One region of the Nocardia sp. NPDC004573 genome, then DNA from elsewhere that is predicted to be linked to it. Evidence: riboswitches for the same ligand, from Rfam matches in the RefSeq annotation. Region 1 holds a riboswitch; each other region holds the start of a gene.
What was found. A riboswitch is a leader RNA that binds a small molecule or an ion and turns the genes downstream of it on or off. The one in region 1 is predicted to bind S-adenosylmethionine.

Region 1 (7,321 bases):
CCGGGCCCGGTCAGATAGCCGACCAGAAGCTTGTTGCCCGCCTTGGTGGTTCGAATGGCCGCCGCCGCGCCCGTGACGCCGGGCAGATGCTGCAGGGCGTTGTCGATCTCGCCGAGTTCGATGCGCCGCCCACCCAGCTTGATCTGATCGTCGGCGCGGCCGAGGAAAACGAGGCCGGCGCTGTCGTTGCGCACCAGGTCGCCGCTGCGGTACGCGCGCTCCCAGCCGACGGAGGCCAGTGGCGCGTATTTCTCGGCGTCCTTGACCGGGTCGAGATAGCGCGCCAGACCGGCGCCGCCGATGACCAATTCCCCGGATTCACCCTCGGCCACCGGGTTACCCGCCTGGTCCACCACGACCAGGTCCCAGCCGTTGAGCGGCAGGCCGATCCGGATGGGCCACCGGCCGTCCAACCGTGCGGCGCAGGCGACGACCGTGGCTTCGGTGGGGCCGTAGGTGTTCCACACCTCGCGCGCCGAATCGCCGCTGCTCGCCAGACGCTCGGCGAGTTCCGGCGGTACGGCCTCGCCGCCGAAGATGAGCAGGCGCACCGCCTCCAGGGCCTCCACCGGCCAGGTCGCCGCCAGGGTCGGGACGGTCGAGACCACGCTGATCTCCCGCCGCACCAGCCAGGGACCGAGATCCGCGCCGGTGCGCACCAACTCGCGCGGGGCAGGCACCAGGCAGGCGCCGTTGCGCCAGGCCAGCCACATCTCTTCGCAGGACGCGTCGAACGCGACCGAGAGCCCCGCGAGCACCCGGTCACCGGGACCGATCGGAGCATCGCGGAGGAACAGGTCGGCTTCGGCGTCGACGAAGGCGGCCGCGTTGCGGTGGGTGACGGCAACGCCTTTCGGCGTGCCGGTGGAACCGGAGGTGAAGATGATCCAGGCGTCGTCGCCGGGGCTGGGCAGTGCCGACCAGGTTTGCTCGCGCTGTTGCTCGGCCGCGCGGATGCCCGCGGCCGTGGTCTGGATGCCCGCCGCGGTCACGATCGCGGTGACCTGCGCCTCGCCGAAGACCAGCTGCGCGCGCTCGTCCGGGTCGTCGGCGTCGACCGGCACGTACGCGGCGCCGGAGTACAGGACGGCGAGGATGGTCACGTAGAGGCCGCGGGTGCCCGAGGGCATGCGCACGCCGACCCGATCGCCCGGTCGCACGCCCGCCGTGGCGAGACGGGCCATGGTCTTCTCGATCTCGACGACCAGCTCCAGATAGGACAGCACCACCTCGCCGTCATCGATGGCGGGGGCGTCGGGATGGGCGAGCGCCGTCGCGGTCAGGATGTCGACGAGCGTTCTCGGTTCGGGTGCGCGGTCGCCGCGCGACAACGGGCGCGCCGGCGCGTCGACGTCTGTCTCGAGCATGGTGCTCTGCGCACCTCCCATCGACTTGCCTCACACTTCCCGTTGTTGTGTCATATCTGGGTTACCAAAGGGCAAACGCCGCGTTGGCCAGTTGTCCACGGTACCCGGGGTTGTCGTCGTTTGTTGTTCACCGGACTGGCCGTCGGATCGGCCGGTCGCGTGCTCGTTGTTGCAGGTGGGCCGGGTATTTGCCGCTCCGGCAGGGCAACTCGCTGGTCGGGGGTTCGCCTTCGGGTTCGCCGGGAGATCGCTGAATCGAAAGTGTGATTCCGCTCATCGAAGCGGACGTGAACTACCCCCTGTGTCCGGGCTCGCGGCGACGTATGTTTCAGCCGGTCGCGGAGGGAGTCCGAGCAGCCCGACGCCGATCGGATCGGTCGGCCCAAGCGGATCCGACGAGGGCGCCAGGAAGTCACGCCGCGCGGAATCGCACTCGCGTCGGGGTCGCAGCGGCCCCGCGGTAACCGCCGAGCGAACCGCGCGGGAGTATGCCGTCCGCGCGGCCCCCGGTTGCCGAGCGACGCGACGAATCCCGCGGCGGGCGCGGCTCGCGTGTCATCGTGGGGGTGCTTGTAATGGCTCGCGCGCGGTGGTTATCTCCACGCGGTGCTCGTGCGGACTCGGGGTCCAATGTGGTTGACAGTGCCGGGGCGCGTCTGCCACTCTCGGGTCAGGTCATGAGTGCCAGCGCGAAGCCCCGGCTTGCTGGCCGGCAACCCCCCTCCGCGGTGGGGTGCTCCGGGTGACGACCCGGCCGCCGCCCGACCGGGCGCGGCAAGCGCGGACTCGATGAATCATTCGATCGCGGGTCCTCTAGCCGACGGGATTCACGTGATGACTACTGCTGTCGACAACACCTGCGCCGCACTCGCCCGAGTCTCCGGTGACGAACTGCGCGTGCCCTTGGTGCAGGGCGGAACCGCCACCTACGCCAACTTCGACTACGCGGCAAGCGCGCCGGCATTGGCCCAGGTCACCGACCGGGTGCAGCAGCTGCTGCCGTTCTACGCCAGCGTGCACCGCGGCGCGGGATACGCCTCCCGGATCTCCACCGAGTGCTACGAGGCCGCCCGCGGGTCGGTCTCCCGCTTTCTCGACGCCGCCGACGATCAGGTGGTGGTCTTCACCCGCAACACCACCGACTCGCTGAACCTGCTCGCGTCCTGCGTCCCCGGCGACACGGTGGTGCTCGACATCGAGCACCACGCCAACTTCCTGCCCTGGACCAGGCGAGGCAGGCGCGTGGTGCAGGCCGCCGACACGGTCGAGGAGACCATCGGCAGGCTGGTCGCCGAACTGTGCAGCAGGCCCGCCGCATTGCTCGCGGTGACCGGTGCGTCGAACGTGACCGGCGAGGTGCTGCCGCTGGAGCGGCTGGCCACCATCGCGCACCAGTGCGGCGCCCGGATCCTCGTGGACGCGGCTCAGCTGGCGCCGCATCGGCGGATCAGTCTGCGCGACACCGGGATCGACTATCTGGCGTTCTCCGGGCACAAGCTCTACGCGCCGTTCGGCGCGGGTGTGCTGGTGGGCAAGCGGGATTGGCTCGACGCGGCGCGGCCCTATCTGGCGGGCGGCGGCGCGGTCCGCGAGGTGCGCACCGACGAGGCCGAATGGGCGCAGGCGCCGCAGCGGCACGAAGCCGGATCGCCGAACGTGCTCGGCGCCGCCGCGCTGGCCGCCGCCTGTGATGCGCTCTGTGCCATCGCCGCCGAAACCCTTGTCGCGCAGGAACACCGGCTCGCCGACCGCCTCCGCGACGGCTTGGCCGCGATTCCCGGCGTCCGATTGTTGCGCATCTGGATCGACAGCCTCGACTCCGTCGGCATCGTCGCGTTCACCCTCGACGACTTCGCTCCCGGCCACGTCGCCGCCTATCTCTCCGCCGAACACGGCATCGGCGTCCGCGACGGGCGTTTCTGCGCCCACCCCCTGCTCACCCGCCTCGGCTTGGACGGCGCGCTGCGCGCCAGCATCGGCCTCGGCACCACGTCCGCCGACGTGGACCGCCTGATCGAGGCGATCGCCACCCTGGCGCGCACGGGCCCCGCCTGGGATTACGCCGCCGAGAACGGCGTCTGGAACCCCACCCCGGAAACGCGTCCCTTCACCTCCACCGCCCCCACCGGCGCGGCTCCCTGCCTCGTCGGCTGAGGACGCCCGGGGTCAGTCGCCGAGGGCGGTCGGCCGGTAGTAGCGCCCGTTGTAGTACAGCAGTGGCGCGGCGGCGGGCTTCTCATCGGTGTTGTCGTGGACTCGGGTGACCAAGCCGACGACGAAGGTGTGGTCGCCGATGGGGATCAACTGGTGCACGGTGGCGCGCAGCCAGATGGGAGTGCCGTGCAGGACCGGTTCGCCCGTGTCGAGTGTCGTCCACAGGCTGCGGTCGGTGAAACGCTCCTCGGCGGTCCGGGAGAACCGGTGGGCCAGGTGCTGCTGGTGTTCGCCGAGGAAGTGGATCACGACGGACGCGGCGTCCAGCATGGCGGACAAGCTGGAGGAGGTGTGCGCGATGTTGAACGACACCAGCGGCGGGTCCAGCGACAGCGAGGCGAAGGAGGTCGCGGTGAAGCCGACCGGCCCCCGTGGCGAAGTCAACGTGACGACGGTGACGCCGGCCGGGTAGTGGCGCATGGAGGCGCGATATTGCTCCGCGGTGATGCCGCTCAGATCATCGGGGACCCGCAGATCCGTCTCGGGTCGTGGTGCGTCGGTCACACCACGAAACTACGCCCCACCCCGGTCGGCGAGTGGCGGCATACGTTGCCCGACCGTCGGCACAACGCCGGACCGGCGACTCGCGGGCACCGGCAGCGGGGTACGCGCCCGACGTGATTCGCGCGAGTCAGTCGACGTCGATGGGCAGCCCCGCCGTGATTCGCAGCAACTCCGGAAACGAGGTGCGGAAGATGGTGTTCGGATGCCCGCCCGCGGCCCAGAGCTCCCGGTGGCGCGCCAGCGCGTTGTCCACCCAGGTAGGCAGATTGGTCGGGTGGCCGACCGGTGCGACACCGCCGATCGGCTGGCCGGTCGCTCGGCGCACCATGTCGGCGGAGGCGCGGGTCAGTGTGCCCTCCAGGCGCGCGCCGGTCTTCGCCAAGTCGACCTGATGCGCCCCCGAGACCAGCAGGAGCACCGGGTCGTCGTCGAGCAGGAACACCAGGGATTTCGTGATCGCCCCCACATCGACGCCGAGCGCTCGCGCGGCGTCCGCGGCGGTATGCGTCGGCTCCGGCTTGGCGACGATGAGACCGTGATGACCTCGGGAGATGAGGGTATCCGCGACCCGGCAGGCGACCGGTGGCAATGACGACCTGCGCATCTCACCAGGGTAGAGCGAGTGCGGGCGGTATGCCGGGCGAGTCGCGCGGTCCGTTCAGTATTCCGGGTAGCCCTCGGGCGGCCCGAGCATTCCGGCGATCCGCGCACGGGTGATGCGCGCGAGTTCCGTCACCACGCGCGCGGAGACCGGTTCGTGCGCAACGGCTTCGAAGGCCCGCTCGAGATCGCGCTGGGACAGTGCGAGCAATTCGACGTCCGCCATGGTCAGCAGCGCGTCGTGATCCGGATAGGGGCGGGCGTCGGCCAATCGCTCCGCCCACGTGACATTGCAGCAGCATTCGTACAGTGCGTGAATCGCGCGACCGCGCGGCAATTGGTTGAACCGGTCCAGGCCGATTCCCCGGTGCATCAGCATGAGCTTCTCCGAACCCGATGACTGAGGTCTGCCGATGGGACAATGATCCGCCGTCGCCGTGGCAGGCAACCAGCGCACCGCAGGCGAATTTGCACAGGATTTACACGCTAGGCGATTTTGCCGGTGAGTCCGGAAGCCACGCAGGTCACCGGGTCGGGACACGGGCGAGGATCTGTCTCGATACGCTGTACAAATGACAGATTGGCAGGCTTTCACCGTCGAAACCAAGGATCACGTCGCGCAGGTGACGTTGATCGGGCCCGGCAAGGGCAACGCGATGGGTCCCGACTTCTGGCGCGAGCTGCCGGAGGTCTTCCAGCAGCTGGACGCCGATCCCGAGGTGCGGGCGATCGTGCTGACCGGGTCGGGGAAGCATTTCTCCTACGGCTTGGACCTGCCCGCGATGAGCGGCACGTTCGGCCCGCTGCTGGCCGATCGCGCCCTGGCCGCGCCGCGCACCGACTTCCTCACCGAGGTGCGCAAGATGCAGGCCTCGATCACGGCCGTGGCGGACTGCCGCAAGCCGGTGATCGCGGCGGTGTCCGGCTGGTGCATCGGCGGCGGACTGGACCTCATCGCGGCGGCCGACATCCGCTACGCCAGCGCGGAGGCCAAGTTCAGCCTGCGGGAGGCCAAGGTCGCGATCGTCGCCGACGTGGGCTCGCTGCACCGGCTGCCCGGCATCATCGGCGAGGGACACCTGCGTGAGCTCGCTTACACGGGCAAGGACATCGATGCCGCTCGCGCGGAGAAGATCGGCTTGGTCAACGACGTCCTCCCGGACCAGGAAACGGCGCTGGACGCGGCGCACGCCACCGCCCGCGAGATCGCCGCGAACCCGCCGTTGGTGGTACAGGGCGTCAAGGACGTGCTGGATCAGCGGCGCAAGGACGAGATCGCCGCGGGACTGCGCTACGTCTCCGCGTGGAACGCCGCGTTCCTGCCCTCGGAGGACCTCACCGAGGCGATCAAGGCCGTCTTCGAGAAGCGCACGCCCGAATTCCGCGGCCAGTGACACCGGCGGTGCGCCCGCACCCGGCGAGCGCGCTGTGCCGAGCCCCCAAGGGGTGGGTATCGAGGGTGGGCAAGGTGATTCGCCTCAGGGTTGCCTTGCCCTCACCCTAGGGGTGGCTGTGCGGGGCGCCGATCGTCCATATCGTTTGGGACGTCGGAAATTTCGCCTCGCATTCAGGAGCAAGAACAATGCGTATCAAGTCCATCCTCGCCGCTGGTCTGCTGGCCACCGCTGCCGTCGCCGGGGTGTCGACGGCCGCATCGGCCTCTGCCGCGCCGGTTTACCAGGAGGTCGCCTACGGCGGCACCTACGTCGGCACGTACGCCACGCTGAGCGCCTGCCGGGCCGACGGCGAGTCGCCGAGCACCGGCGGCTACTACTGGGAGTGCATCGAGTCCTGGGACGGCTGGGACCTGTACATCTACTACTGAGCCAACTGACACCGAGAAGGGGCATCCGGTATCCGGGTGTCCCTTTTCGCCTTTCGCAGCGCGAAAGGCAGAGCGGGGAGTCCGGCCTACCGGTCTCCCCGCTCGCGTCGTGCCCGAAAGGCTTTCAGTGCCCGCCCTGATCCTTCAGGCGCTGGATGGACGCTTCCACCTCGGCCTCGGCCTCGGCCCGGCCCACCCACTCCGAACCCTTGACGTACTTGCCGGGCTCCAGGTCCTTGTAGCGCTCGAAGAAGTGCTTGATCGCGGCCAATTCGAACTCCGGGACGTCCTTCAGATCCTGGATGTGGTCCCAGCGCGGGTCACCCGCGGGCACGCACAGGATCTTGTCGTCGCCGCCTGCCTCGTCGACCATCTTGTACATCGCGACCGGGCGGGCCTCCACGATCACGCCGGGAAACACCGAATCGGGCAGCAGGACCAGCGCGTCCAGCGGGTCACCGTCCTCGCCGAGGGTGTTCTCGATGTAGCCGTAGTCGGCGGGATAGACCATGGACGTGTACAGGAACCGGTCGAGCCGGACCCGGCCGGTCTCGTGATCGACCTCGTACTTGTTCCGGGAACCCTTGGGGATCTCGATGGTGACGTCGAACTCCACGCCATCTCCTTCGTGCGTCGGGGCCGAGCTCGGCGACTCGGCTGCTTTTCGGCGACTGCCGACTCGGCCGCTGCGGAGTGTGCCGACTCGCCAGGTTGTTCGGGGGAACGGTTGCGCAACGAGGATAGTGTGGTCGTCGGGGACATGGGTGCGGCAGGCGGCTGCTGCGGGAATCGGTCAGGAGAGCGGCGGCGA
Region 2 (7,321 bases), on a different contig from region 1:
ATGGCGCGGCCGAGGCGCTGGGCGGCGAGCACGACAGCGATGATGACGAAGCCCGGCAGGGTGGTCATCCACCACGCGGTCGCGAGGTAGTTGCGGCCCTCGGAGATCAACGTGCCCCACTCGGGGGTGGGCGGTTTCGCGCCGTAACCGAGGAAGCTCAGCGCCGACACGGCCAGCACCGCCATGCCGAACTCGACCGCGGCCAAGGCGAGGACGGGCTGGACCGAATTGGGCAGCACGTGCCTGGCGAGCACCGTGTACCAGCGCACGCCCGCGGCGTGGGCCGCCTCCACGTACACCGCCTGACGGACCCGCAGCACTTCCGAGCGCATCACGCGCGCGAAGTTGGCCACCAGCGAAACGCCCACCGCGACCGCCACGTTGCCGGTGCCGAAGCCGAGCGCGGTGACCAGCGCGAGCGACAGCAGCAGCGCGGGCACCGAAAGCAGCACGTCGACCAGCCGCATGACGACGGCGTCGACCACGCCGCCGATCGCGCCGGCCAGCAGCCCGAGCAGCGACCCGGCGACGAGCGCGATGCCGACGGCGGCCAGGGTGGCGGTCAGCGAGAGACCGGCTCCGTGCACCATCCGGGTGTACAGGTCGCGTCCGAGATTGTCGGTGCCGAACCAGTGTTCGGCGCCGGGGCCCTGCAATTTCTGCGCGGGCACGCCGGTCAGCGGGTCGCCGCCGGCGAAGACCGACGGTGCGAGCGCCCACCCCAGCGCCAGCAGTGCGACGGCGCTCGCGACCAGCACGCCCGCGTTCCCGCGCACCCGCTTCCAGCTCACGGTGGGCCGCCGCAAGCCGGGCAGCACCGCGCGGCGCTGTTCCTCGGTGACGTCAACCACGAATCCACACCTCCTCGGTGAACGGCGCGCCGTTCCCCGATCCGGCGGCAGGGCTGACGAAAGTGACGTCAGGCACGGATGATCGCCTCCTCGGCGGTGTCGGCGGCAGCCTGCTCGGACTCGCCGCTCACGGCCGGGGAGCGGGCGGCGATGCGCGGATCGAGCAGCGGATACAGCAGGTCGACCGCGAGATTCACGCTGACGAACACCACCGAGGTGAGCAGCACGATGCCCTGTACCACCGGGATGTCCTGCGCCAGCACCGCGGTCTGGGTCAGCCTGCCGACGCCTTGGCGCGCGAACACCGTCTCCACCACCACCGATCCGGCGAGCATGTTGCCGACCAGGACTCCCGCGATGGTGAACGCGGGCACGCTGGCCGGCCGCAGCACGTGCGTGCGTTGCACCCACCAGCGCGATCCGCCCTTGGCCAGCGCCACGTCCACGAACGGCTGCCGCCAGGTTGCTTCGAGTCCGGCGGTGAGCACCTGCGCGATGACCGCGCCGATCGGCAGGGCCAGGGTGAGCGCGGGCAGCACCGTGCCGGCGAACCCGTGCCCGCCGAACGCGGGCGCCAGCCGCAACTGGAACGAAAACACCTGCAGCAGGAGCAGTCCCGTCCAGAAGGTCGGCACCGCGACGCCCAGCGACGGCAGCGCGGCCAAGGCGTTACGCAGCCACGGCCGCCGGGTCTGGGTGGCCGCGACCGCCAGCGCCACGCCTCCGGCGACCGCGAAGAGCAGCGCCGCGCCGGTCAGTGCGAGGGTGGCGGGCAGCGCGTCGCCGATCGCGCCGGTGACCGGCTGCCCGGTGGCGATGGAATGTCCGAGATCGCCGCGCGCGGCGTGCGCGAGCGCGGTCCAATACTGGTCCCACAGCGGCCGATCCAGTCCGTAGCGAGCCTGCAACTCGGCGATGGCGGCCTTGTCCACCGGTGTGCCCGAGCCGCCGCCGTCGGCCGCGATCGAGACCGGGTCGGCGGGCAGCAGGTAGAGCACCACGAACGAGAGCGTGAACGCCGCCCACAGCACCCAGACCGCTTGCAAGGCCCGCAGGGCCAGATAGCGTGCCATGGCTAGCGTCCGCTCAGCCAGGTGTCGAAGAACTGCAATCGCGCCGAGGCTTCGAACTTCAGATCCCGCGTGTTCGCGCCCGCCCCGATCGCCTGGGACAGCTCGACGGTCGGAATCTGCAGTCCGGCGTCGAGCACCTGTTCCTGCGCGGTACGGATGAGCCTGTTGCGTGTCGCGGTGTCAGTGGTGCTGACCTGGCCGTTCAGCGCGTCGTCCAACGAGGGGATGGGGCCGCGCGCGTTGAGATTGCGGCCGTCGAGGCCGAAGGACGTGCGCAGGATGTCGCCGTCGGCGCGGGTGGTGTTGCCGTAGGAGGTGTCGAAGTCCTTGCTGTTCTGCCGCGCCGTGGTCTCGGCCACCGATACCAGGTCCAGCTTCAACTCGACGCCGACCTGCCGCAGCTGCTGCTGCACCAGTTCGAGGATCGCCTGGTTGCCCGCGAACACCTGGCTGAACAGCACCGAGAACGACAATCGCGCACCGTTCTTCGCCCGGATGCCGTCCGCGCCGGGGACCCACCCGGCTTGGTCGAGGATGGTGCGCGCCTTCGCCGGGTCGTAGGCCAGGCGTGCCGAGAGGTCGGTGTAGCCGGGGGTGGTGCCGGCCAGCGTGCTGGTGGCGGGCTTGAACTGCGGGCCGAGGACGGTGTCCACCAGTTGCCTGCGATCGATCGCGGGCAGCAGCGCCTGGCGCACCGCCGGATCGCGCAACGGCCCGCGGGTGACGTTCGGCTGCAGACCGAACGGCACGCCCGGGTTGGCGGTGCTGAGCACCCGGCCGCCCGCCGCCTCGATCTGCGGGGCGTCCTGCGGCAGCGCGTCGCTGATCGCGTCCAGCTGCCCGGAAGCGAGGCTGCCGGTGCGCACCCCGGATTCGGGCACCACGGTGAACTCGATCTTGTCCAGGTAGGCCTCGCCGCGGTGGGCGAACACCGCCGAACCCCAGCGGTAGCCGGTGCGCTTGACCAGCGTCGCCGAAGCGTCCTGGCGGTAGGCCGCGTAGGTGAACGGTCCGCTGCCCACGTTGTCGCCGAGGCAGCGCTGCTCGGCCGGCTCGGCCGTGGTCACGTCGGCCTGGATGCCGAGCGCGGCGGTCGAGGACGCCTGCAGGAACGGTGCGTTGGGCTTGCTGAACTCCACCCGGACGGTGAGCCGGTCCACGGCCGTGGTGCCGACGTAGCCGGTGAGGTAGCTGCTGCCCAGCGGCGCCTTGCCCGAGCCGAGCTTCACGACCGAGTCGAAGGTGTTGCGCACTGATTCGGCGGTGAGCGGCGTGCCGTCGCTGAAGGTGACGCCGTCGACGAGATGGAAGGTGAAGACCTTCGCGTCGGGGCTCGCCTCCCAGCTCTGGGCCAGCCACGGCTTCAGCTCGCCGGTGGCCGGGTCCTGGTCGGTCAGCGAGTCCACGATCTGCCGGGTGACGTACAGCGTCTGGTTGGTGCCCGCCTGGGCGGGATCCGAGCAGGTCGGCGCCTGGGACAGGCCGTAGCGCAGGGTGCCGCCGGGCTGGGGCGGGCCCGCGTCGCCGCCGGGCGCGGCCGAATCACTGCCGCAGGCGGCCACGGTGGTGGCCGCGGCGAGCGCGCAGGCCAGCGCGACGATTCGGTGACGGGTTCGGGTCACGGGGCAACTCCAGATACTTCGGTGCGGGCGAACGGCTCGCCCTGGGCGGGGTGTGTCATCGGCTCAGCGCTTCTTCGGCAGTCCGGGCGGGTTGATCCGCGATTCGGTGACCGTCTCGCTCCGCAGGCCCCAGCGGTCGATCACCTGCTGGTAGGCGCCGTGCTCGATGGCGTGGGCCAGCGCGTGCTGCACGGCGGTGATCAGCCCGTTGCCCTTCTTGGTGTGTGGGCGTCGTGCCGGAATGGGCGGACGCGGGGACGGGGCGGCGGCCTGGTCCGGCTCCATGGGCGCGCGGGTTTCGGGGGCGGCGTCAGGTGCCGTGGACGCGCTCACGACGGGTCCTCGATGATCACTTCGTTCCTCCATCGATCCCGGCGGAAGCACCCGCACCCGGTGACCGGGGGGTTGCTGCGACGTCGACGAGCCAGGTCTCTCGGTCGCTCTGGATGGTTGGCGCCGAACCCTCGGCAACGAATGTCGGGGGCGAGCCGAATCATGATGCCCAGCAAGGGAAGGCCGGAACAAGGGAAGTAATCAGCGTGAGCGTAGACCTTGCCGACGCCGATGCCTCGGATCTTGGGAGTAACCAGGGATACGCTGATCGCTCGCGGGCGGCGTGGGGCCTGGTCGCGTCGCGGAGGCGAGCGTGCGGTGGCGGGATCCGGCGGCCCGATGCAGCATACGACTATCGCCAGCGCCGGGGAACGCCGGTCGGGCACGCGGAAGTTCGTTCCGGGCAAACAGGACTCGCCAAGAAATTGCTATGCCAAATCCGGGCTGTTGGAGGCGTTTGCCGGAGTACTGTGCCCCTCGATCGTTCCGCCGATGAGGAGGTTTCGTGACCATATTGCGCCGTCTGACCCAGTTGTCCGCTGTCGCGACCAGTTCCATCGTCTTCGCGCTCGCCGGCCCGGCCACCGCGTTCGCGGCTCCGGATGCCGCGCTTCCCGCGTTCTCCGAACACTCCGTGCCGGTCGCCGCCCCCGGTGACCTGTTCGGCGCCTACCAAGCCGCGATCGACGCGCTGCGCGCCCTCGGTATCCAGCCCTTCGCCTATCCGAGCGCGTCGGCATTCTGCCTCGACAACACCACGGCCGGTCTGGCTCCTGCCGTGGCGGGCGCCATCCCGGGGCCCTGGCCGAAGAACACCGTGCAGATTCCCGGCCAAGACCTCAGCGCCGTCAAAGCGGGGCAGGCCATGTTCACCTTCGTGCCCTACGGTCTCGGACCGGACGGCTCGAACACCGGGGGCATGCAGGTGGCATGGCTCAACCTGAGCACCGGCCGCGGCGGCACGGCGGCCATGGGGCCGCTGCCGGAGGTCGCCCGCTCGATGATCCCCGCGGCCGTTCCCGCGGACCTGCGGCCCGCGGCCGAGCAGGCGATCCGGGACTTCCTGGTCGCGTCCCTCCCGATGGGTGGGGTGCGCGCGGTCCCGGTGGACACCGGCAAGGGCACCGTTCTCGCCGCGGTATTCGGCACGGTGCACAACGGCGCCAAGTCCTGCATGTTCTTGCCGACGGTCGGAATCACCGCGGTGCCGTGAGTTCCGCGGGCCGCGGCGCGGCCGCTCAGGTCAGCGAGCGACCTTTCCAGCGCGCCGTGCCGCGGCGACGGGCCCGATGCGAACGCGCCCACAGCAGCAGATACGCCGCCACCGACACCGGATGTGCCACGGCGGCCGCCACATCCGCGCGGCTCACGGGGCCGCCGGTTTCGGTCGACCGGGCCAGCAGTCGCCCGGCGACGGCGGCGAGCCAGCCGATCAGGCCGATCCGGCGGACCGCGCCCCGGCCGACGATCGCCGCCACGGGCGGCGACCAATATGCAAGCGCCGCAACGAGTCCCACCGCCGCTCCACCCGCGATCGTGCCGTCGTAGGCCGACCACAGCCACCGGGTGTAGCCCGCGTCCACTTCGGCCGCACCGCGATACATCCTGGTGCGCGCCAGCCCTCCCGCGGTCGCCAGCGCGGTGGAGTGACCGGCTCGCCGCAGCGTACGGGCGATGTCGAGGTCTTCGGTGACGCTCCCGGCCACCGCCGTGTGACCGCCCACCGCGCGGTAGGCGGCGTTGTCGAACACGAGGAACTGACCGCAGGCCACCGCCGTCGCGGGCCGCAGGCTCCGGTCGGCCACGGCCACCGGCAACGTCGAGGCCCACGACCAGCACAGCAGGGGCTGCACGACGGCCTCCGCCACGGATGCGGCCACTTGCAGCGGCCATGGGGAGACCAGCGCGGCTCGTCCCGCGCGCAGCGCGCCGACCGCCGCCGCGAGCGCCTGCGGCGCCAGCCGCACGTCGGCGTCCAAGAAGATCAGCACCGGTGTCGAGACCTCCTCGGCCAGACGTACGCAGGCGGCGGCCTTCCCGGTCCAGCCGGGGACGGGATCGGACTCGGTGCGCAGCAGGGTGAAGCGCGGGTCGTCATCGATGGCCGCGCCCGCGGCCGCACCGGTGCCGTCGGTGGAGGCGTCATCGAGGATCCGTACCGCCAGGCGCGGTACGCCCACCTGGGCGCGCAGATCGGCGATCAGATCGGGCAGCCGGTCGGCTTCGTTGCGCGCCGGAACGCAGACGGTGACCGGCTCGATCACCGTCGTCGGAGTGTTCGTCAACCGCCGCAGGGTGAGCCGGTTGTATAGCGCGAACCCCGCGCCGAGCGCAGCCACCGCGGTCGCGCAGGCAGGCAGAATCGAGTTCGCACGCAACGTCTTCGGCAGGTCGGCACTCACCATGGGGTCACGCTATCCCGGCACACCGACCCGCCGCTCAGCGATTCTGGGTCACCGAGCGCCACCAGCGGCTCGGCGAGAAGCCGACTTCCGGCGCACCGGGCGCGGCGGGGTTGCGGTCCATGTACGCCATCGCGGCGACGATGGCGGCCACCGCCAGCGTGATCCCGCCCGCGATGCCCGCCCAGCCCGCGAACGAGCGGGTATTCGGGTCGGCGTAGCTGACCTCGGCGTGCAGCTTGGAGACGTCGCCCGACGGCAGCTTCCAGGAGACGACATTGTCACCCTCGCGGTTGCCGTTGGTCTTGGCCACGCGGGCCGGGAACGCGACGGTGAACTGCACGTCCGAGCCGTGCGGCGGCACGGATTTCAGATCGACCCGCCCGCTCAGGCTGACCAGGTCGCCGGTGCGCTGGAACTGCAACTGGAACATGCCCTGGGTCTGCTCGGACAGCTGCCCGAGCTGCTGCACCTCCCCGAAGGTCAAGTCCTCGAAGAAGACCTGGCTGCCTGCGTATCCGTCTTGGGCGTACTGCTCCACCCGGACCTTGGCCGCCAGCGTTTCGGGGGCCTTCAGCTGCGGGCCCTTGTCGCCGGGGTCGGCGGGCACCACGGCGGCCACGATCCGTCCGGACACCCGGTCGTTGGACGAGACCCCCATTGAGACCTGCACCCGCAGGCAGCCTGCGAGCATCGGGACCAGCATCGCCGCGAGCAGGAGGACCGAAGCGACGCGCGCGCGGCGGCGTCGGGCCCGCCGCGGCGCGAGGTCCGTGGCATCGGATTTCGTGGTGACGGGACTCGGCTGCACGGGTGACATCGTGCCAGGCCAACCGCCGGTAATGAAACGCGCCAGTCGCAGCGCGCGTCGGCGTGCCCCACGCGGCTATGCGGGCCCGGTCAGCGGCGCGCGCGAGCCAGGACGACCAGCAGGGGGACGCCCAGCAGAGCCATGCCGGCGAAGCCGTACCCGGCGGACGACGGAAGGTCCAGGAACACCGCGTGGGCCAGCGCGGATCCGATCCAGGTCCACAGGAACA
Region 3 (7,321 bases), on a different contig from region 1:
CCGTCGTCTGCTGCTGGACCGGCACGGGCGCCTCGATCGCGGCCAACAAGGTCGCCGGCGTCCGCGCCGCCCTCTGCGCCGACGCCTCGACCGCGGCGGGCGCCCGCACCTGGAACGACGCGAACGTCCTCGCCCTGAGCCTGCGCTCCACCTCCAGCGCCGAACTCCGCGAGATCCTCGACGCCTGGTTCACCACCGACCCGAGTTCGTCCCCCGACGACCAGGCCAACATCGCCCATCTCGCCGACATCGAACGCACCGCCGATGCCTGACGACGGACACTGCCGTCTTCGCCCGGCACCCGGCGGCACCGCCGACCTCCGGTGAGCGACGACCGCCCGCCAACACTCGCGACGCGACCCAGGCGATACGGTCGAGACATGTCCGCGCAGAGCGCCGGTGGCGCGTTCGGGAACTATTCCCTGGAACGCTTGCTGGGTCGTGGCGGCATGGGTGAGGTGTGGTTGGCCCACGACCACGACGGCCGTGCCGTTGCCCTCAAGGTGCTGTCGGCGGCGTTCACCGCCGATTCGCTCTACCGGCAGCGGTTCGAGCGGGAAGCGCGAGCGGGTGCCCGGGCGCGCAACCCGCACATCGTGCCCATTCACGCGTTCGGCGAGGTGGACGGTCATCTGTACTTGGAGATGGCCTACATCGACGGCATCGACCTCGGCACCCGATTGAAGTCCGGCCCCCTTCCACCGAACCGGGCCGTCGACGTCATCGCCCAGGCCGCCGAGGCGCTGGATGCCGCACATGCGGCCGGACTCGTGCACCGCGATGTGAAGCCGGGCAACATACTCCTGCACACCAGCGGTTTCGTGTACCTGATCGACTTCGGCATCGCCCGCGCCGCCGACGGCACCGCGCTCACCGCGACCGGACTGGTGGTGGGCACGCTGGGGTACATGGCGCCGGAGCGATTCACCGGCACGGCCGATGCGCGTTCCGATGTCTACTCACTGGCCTGCGTCCTGTACGAAGCGCTCACCGGACAACCGCCCTATGGCGCGGGCGACCCCGCGCAGCAGATGCGCGCACACCTGATGAGCGGACCACCGCGCGCCTCGCGGGCCGTCGGCGGTGTCCCGGCCGCGCTCGACGACGTCATCGCCCGGGGTATGGCGAAAGAGCCGGACGCACGTTACGACAGCGCGGGTGATTTCGCCGCGGCGGCGTCGGCGGCCCTGAACCGGTCCGCGCACGTGCCTGCGAGTCCGCCTGCCGTGCGCTCCCCGACAGCGAACGGCCTACCGGCGACCCGGATCATGCCCGCCGACACCTCGGCACAGCCGACGCCCGGGGACTGGTCACCGGCGCCGGGGCCGCGCGATCGCCGGCATAAGAGCCGATGGATACCTCTCGCCGCAGGGGCGGTGCTCGTCGCCGCAGGGGCGCTGTGGCTGCTGAGCGGCGGCATCGACATCGGGTCCGCACCCGTCGCCGGTCCGACGACGCCCGAAGCCACCACGCCGACCGACCCGTCGCTGCCCTCGACCGGCGGGCAACCCGCCGATTCGGTGCCCGCCGCGCGCGACGGGAATTTCGCTTTCGCGGTGACCGGTGCGGCGACCGCGAATGGTTCCCGCACCACCGTGACGCTGACCGTCACCAACGTGTCCGACCAGGAACAAACCCTGGTCATCTCGGATCAACGGTTGGTCACCACCGGCGGCCGCTCCGTTCCGCCCGACGCGGCGGGCACCGCCGAACTCAATCCGTCCGGCGATGATTTCGCGCGAATCGCTCCCGGCCGCGTCGGCACGATCCGGCTGGCCTTCGACCTGCCGGGAAACAAGAACAAGAACGGCAAGAAGAACGACAAGAAAGACGAGGCGGCAAGCCACGTGGTCCTGCACGGCGCCCCGTCGTCGCCCGGCGTCACCCTGCCGGTCCGCTGACCGGTCCGTGCGACGTTCGGGTCAGGAAAGGGCGTGATCGAGGTCGTCGAGCAGGTCTTCGACGTCTTCGAGACCCACCGAGATGCGCACGACGCCGTCGGTCAGGCCGATGGTGGCCCGGCCTTCGGGGCCCATGGCGCGGTGTGTCGTGGTGGCGGGATGCGTGATCAGGGACTTGGCGTCACCGAGGTTGTTGGAGATGTCGACGATGCGCAGCCGGTTGAGCACCTCGAAAGCACGCTTCTTCGCCTGGTCTTCGGGCGCGTTCAATTCGAAGGTGACCACGGTGCCGCCCCCGCTCATCTGGCCGGTGGCCAGAGCGTGCTGCGGATGTGATTCCAGGAACGGGTAGCGCACCCAGTTCACGGCCGGGTTGCTCTCCAGGAAGCGGGCGATGCGCAAGGCGGACTCGGTCGAATGGCGGACCCGCAGCGGCATCGTCTCCAGGCCCTTGAGCAGCGTCCACGCGTTGAACGGGCTCAGCGCCGGACCGGTGTGGCGCATCAGCGTTTTCACCGGGCCGTCGATGTAGTCCGCGGCGCCGAGGATCGCGCCGCCGAGCACCCGCCCCTGGCCGTCGATGTGCTTGGTGCCCGAGTAGACCACCACGTCGGCGCCGAACTCGAAGCCGCGTTGCAGCAGAGGAGTGGCGAACACGTTGTCCAGCACGACTTTCGCGCCCGCCGCGTGCGCCAGCTCGGTCACCCGGCGCACGTCGACCAAGGTCTGCATCGGGTTTGCGGGCGTCTCGAAGAACACCGCCTGGGTGGGCACCGACAGCGCCTGTTCCCACTGTTCGAGGTCCTCGCCGTCGACGAAGACGGTCTCCACGCCCCAGCGCGGCAGGATCTCGTTGCACACCACGAAGCACGAACCGAACAGGCTGCGCGCGGCGACGAGCCGGTCGCCCGCGCCCAGCAACGCGCCCAGCGCGGTGAACACCGCGGACATGCCGCTGGCGGTCGCGAAGCACGCCTCGGCGCCGTCGAGCAGGCGCATCCGCTCCTCGAACATGGCCACCGTCGGGTTGCCGTAGCGGGAGTAGACGAAGTGTTCGACCTCGCCGGTGAACGCGGCCTCGGCGGCCTCGGCGCTCTCGTAGACGAAGCCGGAGGTCAGATAGAGCGCCTCGGCGGTCTCCTCGAAACCGGAGCGCCGCAGCCCGCCGCGCACGCCGAGCGTCGCGGGACCGACGCCGTCGGGCAGCGGCTTGTCGAACGCGCCGCCGGTGATCACGACTGCCGCCAGGGCAGTCCGAGGGCACGCCAGCCCGCGCCGCCGCGATGCCCGAATTCGTCCAGCGGACCCTCGAAGCCCTCGAGCACGTTGTAGGAGGTGCGGTAACCCGCCGAGGTGGCGGTGATCGCCGCGCCCACGGAACGCTGACCGGAGCGACAGAGGAAGACGACGGGAGCGTCGGGGTCGTGACCGTCGAGCGCCTGCTTCAACTGCTCGACGAACGCCTCGTTGCGCGCACCGGTGGAATCGACCCATTCGATCAGTACGGTCGGCCGGTCGATCGAGCTCGTGTCGGGAACGCCGACGAATTTCCATTCCGCTTCCGTCCGCACGTCCACCAGGACGGCTTCGGGATTGTCGCGCAGCAGTTCCCACGCCTGCTGCGGAGTGATGTCACCGGCATAACTCATGTGCACCTCCTGCGAATCCGCACTTGCCGCGCCCGGGACCGAGGCGCCGCCAGGTCGTCACCCGGAGCACCCCACCGCGGAGGAGGGTTGCCGACCAGCAATGCCGGGGCTTGACACTGGTTCTCATGACCTTCGACTGAGATTGCACCGACCCGGGTCACCCTGTCAAACGGTGGCCGGGACCGTGCGAGCGCTCAGGTGCAGACCAGCCACTTGCCGCCCGACCTGGTGAGATTCCAGGTCGACGTCGCCTCCCGGCCGCCCACCGTCGTGGTCACGGTCGCCTTCCCGCGGTCGCCGTCCACCATGGGGTTGTCGATTTTCGTGATCTCGACCGGCTTTCCGGTGCCGTCCTGGCCCGCCAGCGGCGAGCGGCTCGCGTCGAAATCCCGGCACGCGGTGCCGGGCGGCGGCACGGCGTCGCTGCGGTTGGCGCCGTCGACGAAGTTGCGTACGGCCGCCGCGATGCGGTCGGACTGTGTGACATTTTTCTCAGCGGGCGACAGCACACCGCCGAGCACGATCGCGATCAGCACGATGGCCGCCACCACCGCGGCCGCCACGAACGGGACCACCGAGCGCTTGTCGGTCTGATCGACGCGGACGATCTCGTCCTCCGGCTGCTGTTCGGTCATGACTCGATGATCCCTGGTCGGCGCCGGTATCCAGCGCGCGGCCCCTGGCTGCCACCGCGGCGGCAGGGCGGGCAGATCGCGTCGGCCGCGATAGGTCGCACCCGAGCGGGTAAGCCACGATCGTGGCTTTCGATGGCATCTGCCGAGTTCACGCACCGACGCGGGAGGGCATCGACCATCCCGATAGAATCGCGGGACGGCGGCCTGCTGTCATAGCGAATCGGCAGCTCTTCGCCGCGGCGAACGGAGCACCGTGCAGCTACGAGCCGGCATCGCCGGCGTCCGCACCGGACGGGTGCGAGAGAGCCGGTGCGTCAACTTAGCCTAAGCTAAGCCTGACGTCCTTAATTGTTTCGACCATAAAGGTGCGCGTAAAGAGATGACCGAACAGAGTGCAGCCCGCCCGCTCCGCATCGCGATCGTGGGCGCCGGACCGGCCGGGATCTACGCCGCCGACGCGTTGATGAAGTCGGACGCCGAGGTGAGCATCGACCTGTTCGAGCGCATGCCCGCCCCGTTCGGGCTGATCCGCTACGGCGTCGCGCCCGACCACCCGCGCATCAAGGGCATCATCACCGCCTTGCACAAGGTGCTGGACAAGCCGCAGGTGCGCCTGCTCGGCAACATCGACTACGGCACCGACATCACCCTCGACGACCTGCGGGCGTTCTACGACGCGGTGATCTTCTCCACCGGCGCCAACGCCGACCGCGCCCTGCCCATCCCCGGCATCGATCTGGACGGCTCCTTCGGCGCCGCCGACTTCGTCTCCTGGTACGACGGCCACCCCGACGTCCCCCGCACCTGGCCGCTGGACGCGGAGAAGGTCGCCGTGCTCGGCGTCGGCAACGTCGCCCTCGACGTGGCGCGCGTGCTGGCGAAGACCGGCGACGAACTGCTGCCCACGGAGATCCCGCCGAACGTCTACAAGGGTCTGAAGGCGAACAAGGCCGTCGAGGTCCACGTCTTCGGCCGCCGTGGCCCCGCGCAGGCCAAGTTCACCCCGCTGGAACTGCGCGAACTGGACCACTCGCCCACCATCGAGGTCATCGTCGATCCCGAGGACATCGACTACGACGAGGGCTCCGAGGCCGCGCGCCGCCATTCCAAGCAGGTCGACATGGTCGCCAACACCCTCGAGCAGTGGGCCATCCGCGACGCCGGCGACCGGCCGCACAAGCTGTTCCTGCACTTCTTCGAGTCCCCCGCCGAGGTGCTCGGCGAGAACGGCAAGGTCGTCGGACTGCGCACCGAGCGCACCCAGCTCGACGGCACCGGCAACGTCAAGGGCACCGGCGTGTTCAAGGACTGGGATGTGCAGGCGGTGTACCGCGCCGTCGGTTACCTGTCGCAGAACCTGACCAACCTGCCGTTCGACGACCAGGCGGGCACCGTGCCCAACGAGGCGGGCCGCGTGCTCGCCGACGAGAACGCCGACGGCGCCGCCCGCTACCTGCCCGCCACCTACGTCACCGGCTGGATCAAGCGCGGCCCGGTCGGCCTGATCGGCCACACCAAGGGCGACGCCAACGAGACCATCGCCTGCCTGCTGGACGACGCTCCGGGCTTCACCCCGGCCGAACGGCCCGAACCCGAGGCCGTCACCGAGTTCCTGGAAAGCAAGGGCATCCCGTTCACCACCTGGGCCGGCTGGTACCGCCTCGACGCGCACGAGCGCTCCCTCGGCGAACCCGAGGGCCGCGAGCGCGTCAAGGTCGTCGAGCGCGAGGACATGCTGCGCGCGAGCGAACCGCACAAGGTCTGATCACACCGCGGCGCCAGATTCCGCTGCCATCGCCACACCCCCGGTGTGGCAGCGGAAAATTCGACCCTGAGGCATTCTGTACAAGTGTTCGATGCCCACCTGCACATCTTCGACCCGCGGTTTCCGCTGGCCGAGAACGAGGGCTACCTGCCCGACCCGTTCACCATCGCCGATTACCGCAAGCGCATGTCGCGGTACGACGTCGCCGGCGGCGCGGTGGTCAGCGGGTCGTTCCAGGGAACGGACCAGAGCTACCTGAAGGCCGCGCTCACCGAGCTCGGCGCGGGCTGGGTCGGCGTCACCCGGCTCGACCTGGACGCCACCGACGAGGAGATCCTCGAACTCGACCGCATCGGTGTCCGCGCGCTGCGGTTCAACCTCAAGCGGGCGGCTACCGACATCACCGGGATGACGTTGCAGGCGCTGCGCGCGTACGACCTGGCGGGCTGGCACGTCGAGGTCTACATCGACGGCACGATGCTGGCGTCGCTGCAACCGGTCATCTCCAAGTTGCCCGCGCTGTCGGTCGACCACCTGGGCATGTCCGAGGAAGGGTTGCCGTTCCTGCTCGACCTCGTCGACCGTGGAGCCAAGGTCAAGGCGACCGGTTTCGGCCGGGTCGCGATGAACGTCGCCGACACGCTGCGCCGCATCCACGCGGTGAACCCCGAAGCGCTCATGTTCGGCACCGATCTGCCCGGCACCCGCGCCGGACGCCCGTTCCGGGACTCGGACGTCGATCTGCTCTGCGACGTGGTGGGCACCGACATGCACGCGGTGCTGGAGGACAACGCGCGCGCGTTCTACCGGCTGCCCGCCCGCGAACGCGTCGTCCGCGACGATCCAGCCCCCACCCTGCCGCTGTATCGCCCGGAACCGCCGACGCTGCGGCTGCGCCGCGACGAATTGCCGGAAAGCCAGGCGGGCGACACGATTCCGTTCCCCGCCATCGAGCGGTAGCGGTCAGACCGCGAAGACACCGGCGAGCCAGACGCCGGTAGCCAGCAGCGCGCCGAAGAGTTCGATCAGCATGGACAGCCCGACGCCCTTCAACGCGTGCACCGTCGCCTGCCACGCCTGCCGATTGGCGCGCAGCCGCTGGAGTTCCGAAAGGTACACGCCGAGAACGAAACCCAGGAACAGGCCGACCACCGGAATCACGAAGAACCCCACGACGCCGAGCACCGCGCCGAGGAACAGCGACCGATTCGACACCCCCGCGTCCTTCATCCTGCGGCCGGGCCAGGTGTATTTGACGACGCCGGAAATCACCAGCAGCAGTGCGCTGATCGCGAAAACCGTCCAGGCCGTGGCGCCTCCGGTCAGGAAAGCCCAGACGGCGATGGCCGCGAAGATCAGGATGACACCGGG
Region 4 (7,321 bases), on a different contig from region 1:
GCGACATCGCCCCCAGCGGCATGCCTCACCGACGCCCGGCGAACTCGTCGCCGAAACAGTCCGGGCACCCGTTCCACCGAGGTGGGGCGGGTGCCCGAGATTCAGCCCGGCGCTGGGTTGGGCACCCAGCGCCGGAGTCGGTCGAGCGACGCGGCTCGGCCCGGCAACCCGGCCCCGCGACGACGCGGCGCCGGAGCGGCTCAGCGCAGTGCGCGAGCCAAATTGGCATCGAGCGCGCCGAGGAACTCCTCGGTGCTCAGGTAGCCCTGGTCACCACCGACGAGCAGCGCGAGGTCCTTGGTCATCTGGCCGCCCTCGACGGTCTTGATGACGACGTCCTCCAGGGTCTGCGCGAAGCCGATCACCTCGGGGGTGTTGTCCAGCTTGCCGCGATGCTCGAGCCCGCGGGTCCAGGCGAAGATGGACGCGATCGGGTTGGTCGAGGTCGGCTTGCCCTGCTGATGCTGGCGGTAGTGGCGGGTGACGGTGCCGTGCGCGGCCTCGGCCTCACAGGTCTGCCCGTCCGGAGTGAGCAGCACCGAGGTCATCAGGCCGAGCGAACCGAAGCCCTGGGCCACCGTGTCGGACTGCACGTCGCCGTCGTAGTTCTTGCAGGCCCAGACATAGCCGCCCTCCCACTTCATGGAGGAGGCGACCATGTCGTCGATCAGGCGGTGCTCGTAGGTCAGGCCCGCGGCGTCGAACTGGCTCTTGAACTCGGCGTCGAAGATGTCCTGGAAGGTGTCCTTGAACATGCCGTCGTAGGCCTTGAGGATGGTGTTCTTCGTCGACATGTACACCGGGTAGTTCTGCTGCAGGCCGTAGTTGAACGACGCCCGCGCGAAATCCTCGATGGACTTGCGGAAGTTGTACATGCCCATGACGACGCCGCCGTCCTCGGGCATCTTCACGACCTCGTGCACGATCGGCTCGCTGCCGTCGTCCGGGGTGAAGGTCAAGGTGACGGTGCCGCCCTGGAACACCTTGAAGTCGGTGGCGCGGTACTGATCGCCGAAGGCGTGGCGGCCGATGATGATCGGCTTGGTCCAGCCGGGAACCAGCCGGGGCACGTTCGAGATGATGATCGGGGCGCGGAAGATCGTGCCGCCCAGGATGTTGCGGATGGTGCCGTTGGGCGAGCGCCACATCTTCTTGAGGCCGAATTCCTTGACCCGCGCCTCGTCCGGGGTGATGGTGGCGCACTTCACACCGACGCCGTGCCGCTTGATGGCTTCGGCGGCGTCGACGGTGACCTGGTCGTCTGTCTTGTCCCGGTACTCGATGCCGAGGTCGTAGTACTCCAGGTTCACATCGAGATACGGGTGGATCAGCTTGTCCTTGATGAACTGCCAGATAATCCGGGTCATCTCGTCGCCGTCGAGTTCTACGACGGTGCCTTCAACCTTGATCTTGGACATGGATCTTCGTGTCCTCCTAGGATGGTGCCCTCATTGCACGGCCAGGCGAACACGCTTGTGAGCGGACCCCAGCTGTTCCAACAGACAACGTATATGTCCCGCGTTGTCGGCGAGACGTGTGGTGCAAACAAGACAAGCGTACTGCTGCCCGAGTCCTCACCGCACGGGCAGCCCCCGGAGTGAGCTGCGCCACCTTTGTTACCGATTGGTAGGTCGGCGACGACTCCCGGACGCATCCCCGCAACCGCCGTCGCCGCCATGATCCGCCTTCCTTCCAAGCCCGGCAACCGCCTGGCACACGACGAGGCCCGCGCAACATCGTGACGTTGCGCGGACCTCTCGGGCGGTGGATCAGACCGCGACCGGGATCCGGGCCCCCTCCTCGGAACCCTCGATGAGGTTCTCCGGCCGGTCCCGGATCATCAGGGCGATGATCGGGATGGCCGCGAGGAAGAACCCGGCGCCCACATAGAAGGCGACGTCGTAGCTGTGGATCGCGGCCCGCGCGGCCAGGTTGTCGATGCCGGGGTTCTCCTGCGCGAAGGACTTGGCGACCTGCACCGAGATCGTGGTCAGCAGCGCCGTCCCGACCGCACCGCCGACCTGCTGCGCCGCGTTCAGCAACGCGGAGGCGACGCCGGAGTCCTCTTCCTCCACCTGGTGCAGCGCGACCGTCTGCATCCCGACGAACAGCGGACCCATGCCGAGCGCGATGAGCACCTGAGCCGGCAGCACCCCGGCGAGGAAGCTGTCGCCGTAGCCGAGCTGGGCCAGCAGCAGCAGGCCGATGACGCCGAGCACGGCGCCGGCCAGCATCAGCGGCCGCGGGCCGAGCTTCGGGAGCAAGGCACTGGTGACACCGGCAGAGATCGCGATGCCCGCAGGGAAGGGCAGGAACGCGAAGCCCGCCTTCAGCGCGGAGTAGCCCAGCGTGATCTGGAAGTAGTAGCTCAGGAACAGGAACATCGCGAACATCGCGATCGGGATGAGCAGCGCGGCGAGGAAGGCGCCGCCCCGGTTGATCTCACCCGGAATGTGCAGCGGCAGCAGCGGGTTCGACGAGCGCCGTTCGATCGCGACGAAGGCGGCGAGCAGGACCAGCCCGGCGACGAGCAGCGCCAGGGTGCTGCCTGCCAGCCAGCCGTCGTCAGCGGCGCGGCTGAAGCCGTACACGATGGCGATCAGGCCGAGCGTCACCGTGACGGCACCGGGCACGTCGTATCCCCCACTACGCGGCGCGGGCACGTCCTTGGCGACCCAGGCCAGCGCGCCGAACAGCGCGATGAGCGCGATCGGGGTGTTGACCAGCAGGCACCAGCGCCACGACGCGTATTCGGTGAGTGCGCCGCCCGCGATCAGGCCGAGCGCCGCGCCACCCGCGGAGATGCCCGCGAACACGCCGAACGCGGTGGCCCGCTCACCCGGTTCGGTGAAGGTCACCGACAGCAGCGACAGCGCCGCCGGGGCGAGCAGCGCGGCGAACGCGCCTTGCAGCGCGCGCCCGGCGAACAGTTCCGCGCCGTTCTGCGCGAGGCCGGCCAGCGCCGAAGCGCCCGCGAAACCGATCAGGCCGATGATGAAGATCCGGCGCCTGCCGAGGTAGTCGGCCAGCCTGCCGCCCAGCAGCAGCAAGCCGCCGAAGATCAGCGTGTAGGCGGTGAGCATCCATTGCCGGTTGCCGTCGCTGATGTCGAGATCACGCTGCGCGAACGGCAGCGAGATGGTCACGATGGTGGCGTCCAGCACCACCATGAGCTGGGCCAATGCGATCACTGCCAGCGCGAGCCAGCGCGCCGAACCGGCCGCTTTTTGCGGCGCGGGCACCGCCGTTGCCGTTTCCGTCACGGTCATCTCCTCGTCCTCGTCGTCCGAGCTATCCTGTCATCGAGCGACATTTGTCGTCAAGAGAAAAATGTCGCATTACGACATTTGACCGTTAAGGACAGAAAAGCAGCAGGTTGCGTTAGCATGGGCACATGCTCGAGTCATCGGCGCCGATGGGCGCGAGCGCAGCGGCCGCCCGCGCCGCGGGCGCCCCACCGACCACAGGGCTGCGCGAACGCAAGAAGCAGCAGACGAGGTTGCGCATCATCGCGGCCGCCTTGGATCTGTGCGATACGCAGGGCTTCGACGCGACCACGATCGAGCAGATCGCCCACGTGGCGGACGTCTCACCGCGCACGATCAATCGCTACTTCGACAACAAGGAGGACATCGTCCTCGGCCCGGTAAAGGACTTCGGCCGTACCATCGCCGAGACGCTGCGCGAGCTGCCCCGCACGGGCAACGAACTCGAGGCGTTGCGCACGGCGTTCCTGCACGTGGTCGATCGAGCCGCCGCGGCGGGCGACGCCGATCCGCTGTCGTTCCGCCAGTTCCAGCAGATACAGCGCATCCTGCGCAGCAGCCCGTCGGTCAGCGCGCGCAGCATGGAACACGCCGACGACAAGAACACCGCGATCGCGGCGGTGGTCGCCGAGCGTCTCGGCACCACACCCGACGCGCGTCCCGTGCGGCTCATCGTCGGCACCTGGCAACTCATCGGCCACATCGGCATGGAATGCTCGGACGACACATTCCTGGACGAGGACCTTTCAGCCGCGGCCAGGGCGGGCCGCGCCGCGTTCACCGAGACCTACGATGAGTTCGTCCGCGCCTGCTGCGGGGCGCCGGGCGCCGCGGACCGGTGAGTTCGACGGAGGATTTCGGGCGCTGACCGCCGCCGGTTATGATGCCGGGCAGGTCATGAGTACCAGCGCCAAGCCCCGGCTCGCTGGTCGGCAACCCTCCAGCCGCGGTGGGGTGCTCCGGGTGATGACCTGGCTCCCGAGAGCCGGGAGCAAGCGCGTAACAGGAGGTCGCCGGCATGTGTTGTTGTTCGTCACCCACACACCGCTAACCCCTGCTGTACCGGCGAACACCTGCTTGGGAGCAAACCATGAGTGAATTCACCGCGCCCGGGGCCGAGCCCGCGCAGTGGTCTTTCCGCAGCGTGGACATTGCGGATGCGCACGCAGGTTCAGCGACGGCGGCGACGTGACCGTGGGTACCGAAGCGAACGCACGAACCTCCGGCGTCGCCCTGCCCCCTCCGGATGGGCGGCTCGGCACCATCGCCATCGGGGACGTGCGTCTGGAGAACGGCGCGGTCATCCCGGACGTCCACTTGGCGGTGCAGCGCTGGGGTGAACTCTCGCCCGGCCTGGACAACGTGGTACTGGTCGAACACGCGCTGACCGGCGATTCCCATGTCGTCGGCAAGCCCGACGACGTGCACCCGATGCCCGGCTGGTGGGACGGCATGGTCGGGCCGGGCGCGCCGCTGGACACCGACGAATGGTGTGTGATCGCGACCAACGTGCTCGGCGGCTGCAAGGGCAGCACCGGGCCCTCCAGCCTCGCCCCGGACGGAAAGCCCTGGGGCGCGAGGTTTCCCGAGATCTCCATCCGCGATCAGGTGACCGCCGAGGCGGCTCTGTTCGACCTGCTCGGCATCGAGCGGCTCGCCGCCGTCGTCGGCGGGTCGATGGGCGGCATGCGGGTGCTCGAGTGGATGGTGGGGGCGCCGGAGCGGGTCGCCGCGGCACTGGTGCTCGCGGTCGGCGCCCGCGCCACCGCCGACCAGATCGGCACCCAGACCACCCAGATCGCGGCGATCAAGGCCGATCCGGACTGGCAGGGCGGCGACTATCACGGCACCGGCCGCGCCCCGACGACGGGCATGGCCCTGGCCCGCCGGATCGCGCACCTGACCTACCGCACCGAATTCGAGCTGGATCACCGGTTCGAGAACAAGCCTCAGGACGACGAGGACCCGTGGCACGGCGGCCGCTACGCCGTGCAGAGCTACCTCGACCATCAGGCCGAAAAGCTGTGCAAGCGTTTCGATCCCGCCACCTACGTCCTGCTGACCGAGGCGATGAACCGTCACGACGTCGGTCGCGGCCGGGGCGGCATCGAGGCGGCGCTCGCGGCGACGCCGGTGCCGTGCGTGGTCGGCGGCGTCGACTCCGACCGGCTGTACCCGCTGCGGACCCAGCAGGAACTCGCCGATCTGCTGCCCGGCTGCGACGGGCTGGACGTCGTGCACTCGCGCGACGGGCACGACGGATTCCTCACCGAGGCGGCGGCGGTGTCGAAGCTGCTGACCGAGACCATGCGCCTGGCGCGCGCCGTGGTGCGGCCCGAACGCTGAGCGGTTCGGCCCGGCCGTCGATCGCCGCACAGTGCCCGGCGGCGTTCCGGGCGCTGTCCGCGTCGCCTTGCGCTCAGAGCGCCGCGCGCCGCCGCGCGGATTCGATCAGGTTGATGTTGGTTTCGATCCATTCCCGCAGCGCGGCGATCGGCGTGCGCAGACTGTGGCCGAGTTCGGTGAGCGTGTAGTCCACCCGCGGCGGGATGGTGGGATGCACTGTGCGAGTGACGAATCCGTCGTTCTCGAGTTGCCGCAACGTCTGCGTCAACATCTTCTGGGAGATCCCATCGATGCGGTGGCGCAGATCGGTGTAGCGCAGGGTGCCGTCGGCGAGCGCGTCGATGATGAGCACCGTCCACTTGCCCGCGATGTGGTCGAGAATCTCCCGCGTCGGGCACTTCGCGGAGTACACGTCGGCGGGCAGGCCGGAGCTTTCGACATAGGTGGACACCTATTGGAGTGTAGCGCACCGATTAGTGCCTTCTTCCTAAGAGAGTGTGACTCTCCGATAGTTAGAAATATGGAAACGCAAACACTTTCGGTGGCCGACGCGATCCGCGGGCGTCGCACGGTGCGCCACTACCGCTCCGATCCGGTGGCACCCGAGCTGATCGAGGAGTTGCTCGAGCTGGCGATGCAAGCGCCGAGCGCATGGAACATGCAAGACCGGTCGATCGTGGTGGTGACGAGTGAATCCGGCCGCGCCGCGCTGTCGGAGGCGGCGTTCGGTCAGCCGCAACCCACAGAGGCGCCGGTGGTGCTGGTCTTCGTCGCCGATGCCGCCGCCTGGCGAGCGGCCAACGCCGACATCGCCGAACTGGCCGGCCGCAACGGCGCGTGGAACGCCGAGTTCACCGCTATGTTCGACGCGCGCGCCGAGTACCTGACCTTGGAGCGGCACGGGCTGCTACGGGAGAACGCCGTCAAGAACGCGATGATCGCCGCCACCTACGCGATGCTCGCCGCCACCGGTCTCGGATTGGCCTCGGCACCGATGAACGGCTGGGACCCCACGCTCGTGAAACAAGCCATCGGCATCGGCGACCGCGACGATCTCGCCATCGCGGTGCTGGTCACCATCGGCTACAGCGACACCGTCCCGCCCCACCCCGGGCGCCGCCCGCGCGCGCGAACTGTTTTCGCCGAGCGATATCCCGCTGCCCGCTGATCGCCAGGGCGGCCCGGCCCGGCCGGGTCGCCCGCGCCTCAGCCGACGCCGAGCGTGTTGATCGTGGCCGCGAGAAACAGGATGCTCGATCCGAGCAGGGTCAGCGCGCCGACGTCGAAGGGCTTGCTGCGCACCGCGAGCAGCCCCACCCGCGCGGTCGGCAGGCACAGCCGGAACGCCGCCGCCAGCAACGTCGCCCCCCCGAAGAAGAACGCCCCGCGCCGCCACCGATCGGACGCGACGAAAACCACCGCCACCACGATGACCAGCGTCACAACCACCATCGGCAGATGGGAACGCAAGAACTCCGCCCCCGGACTGCGTCGCCTGGCGACAGGCATGTCGGCATCGGTCACGCCCCGATTCTTGCAGACCTGCCCGCGTCCGGTCCGCCGGAGGTTCCGCGAGCTTGGCTGTCGCGCCCATGGCGACCGCCTCGATGGCGACGGCCGATGGTGACTCCGGTCACTTGGGCCGGGTTCCACTCCCGGCCACCTGGGCGCTTACCTGAACGTGCGGAACTGGTGTCGAAAGTGCGTAC

Region 2: linked by a shared signal. The riboswitch ahead of ACWEKR_RS15035 (hypothetical protein) and the one ahead of ACWEKR_RS21720 (aminotransferase class V-fold PLP-dependent enzyme) in region 1 are both predicted to bind S-adenosylmethionine.
Region 3: linked by a shared signal. The riboswitch ahead of ACWEKR_RS11675 (rhodanese-like domain-containing protein) and the one ahead of ACWEKR_RS21720 (aminotransferase class V-fold PLP-dependent enzyme) in region 1 are both predicted to bind S-adenosylmethionine.
Region 4: linked by a shared signal. The riboswitch ahead of metX (homoserine O-acetyltransferase MetX) and the one ahead of ACWEKR_RS21720 (aminotransferase class V-fold PLP-dependent enzyme) in region 1 are both predicted to bind S-adenosylmethionine.

The regions. Positions count from the first base shown of each region.
Region 1 is NZ_JBSGDA010000014.1:46,857-54,177, forward strand. It holds gene ACWEKR_RS21715 (Pls/PosA family non-ribosomal peptide synthetase) at 1-1,367, opposite strand, end outside; SAM riboswitch class IV at 2,041-2,154, shown strand; gene ACWEKR_RS21720 (aminotransferase class V-fold PLP-dependent enzyme) at 2,202-3,521, shown strand; gene ACWEKR_RS21725 (flavin reductase) at 3,534-4,085, opposite strand; gene ACWEKR_RS21730 (YbaK/EbsC family protein) at 4,213-4,689, opposite strand; gene ACWEKR_RS21735 (2-oxo-4-hydroxy-4-carboxy-5-ureidoimidazoline decarboxylase) at 4,744-5,064, opposite strand; gene ACWEKR_RS21740 (crotonase/enoyl-CoA hydratase family protein) at 5,258-6,079, shown strand; gene ACWEKR_RS21745 (hypothetical protein) at 6,268-6,510, shown strand; gene ACWEKR_RS21750 (inorganic diphosphatase) at 6,635-7,126, opposite strand.
Region 2 is NZ_JBSGDA010000008.1:45,301-52,621, reverse strand. It holds gene ACWEKR_RS15050 (ABC transporter permease) at 1-776, opposite strand, end outside; gene ACWEKR_RS15045 (ABC transporter permease) at 920-1,924, opposite strand; gene ACWEKR_RS15040 (ABC transporter substrate-binding protein) at 1,927-3,546, opposite strand; gene ACWEKR_RS15035 (hypothetical protein) at 3,610-3,879, opposite strand; SAM riboswitch class I at 3,906-3,999, opposite strand; gene ACWEKR_RS15030 (hypothetical protein) at 4,385-5,092, shown strand; gene ACWEKR_RS15025 (glycosyltransferase) at 5,118-6,284, opposite strand; gene ACWEKR_RS15020 (LppM family (lipo)protein) at 6,319-7,101, opposite strand; gene ACWEKR_RS15015 (carotenoid biosynthesis protein) at 7,182-7,321, opposite strand, start outside.
Region 3 is NZ_JBSGDA010000006.1:42,132-49,452, reverse strand. It holds gene ACWEKR_RS11690 (RpiB/LacA/LacB family sugar-phosphate isomerase) at 1-272, shown strand, start outside; gene ACWEKR_RS11685 (serine/threonine-protein kinase) at 381-1,901, shown strand; gene ACWEKR_RS11680 (O-succinylhomoserine sulfhydrylase) at 1,923-3,137, opposite strand; gene ACWEKR_RS11675 (rhodanese-like domain-containing protein) at 3,134-3,550, opposite strand; SAM riboswitch class IV at 3,565-3,681, opposite strand; gene ACWEKR_RS11670 (Rv0361 family membrane protein) at 3,745-4,185, opposite strand; gene ACWEKR_RS11665 (FAD-dependent oxidoreductase) at 4,565-5,950, shown strand; gene ACWEKR_RS11660 (amidohydrolase family protein) at 6,035-6,910, shown strand; gene ACWEKR_RS11655 (DUF456 domain-containing protein) at 6,914-7,321, opposite strand, start outside.
Region 4 is NZ_JBSGDA010000009.1:215,739-223,059, reverse strand. It holds gene ACWEKR_RS17270 (NADP-dependent isocitrate dehydrogenase) at 201-1,418, opposite strand; gene ACWEKR_RS17265 (MFS transporter) at 1,770-3,269, opposite strand; gene ACWEKR_RS17260 (TetR/AcrR family transcriptional regulator) at 3,395-4,108, shown strand; SAM riboswitch class IV at 4,160-4,270, shown strand; gene metX (homoserine O-acetyltransferase MetX) at 4,455-5,612, shown strand; gene ACWEKR_RS17250 (winged helix-turn-helix transcriptional regulator) at 5,686-6,063, opposite strand; gene ACWEKR_RS17245 (nitroreductase family protein) at 6,133-6,780, shown strand; gene ACWEKR_RS17240 (DUF3017 domain-containing protein) at 6,819-7,121, opposite strand.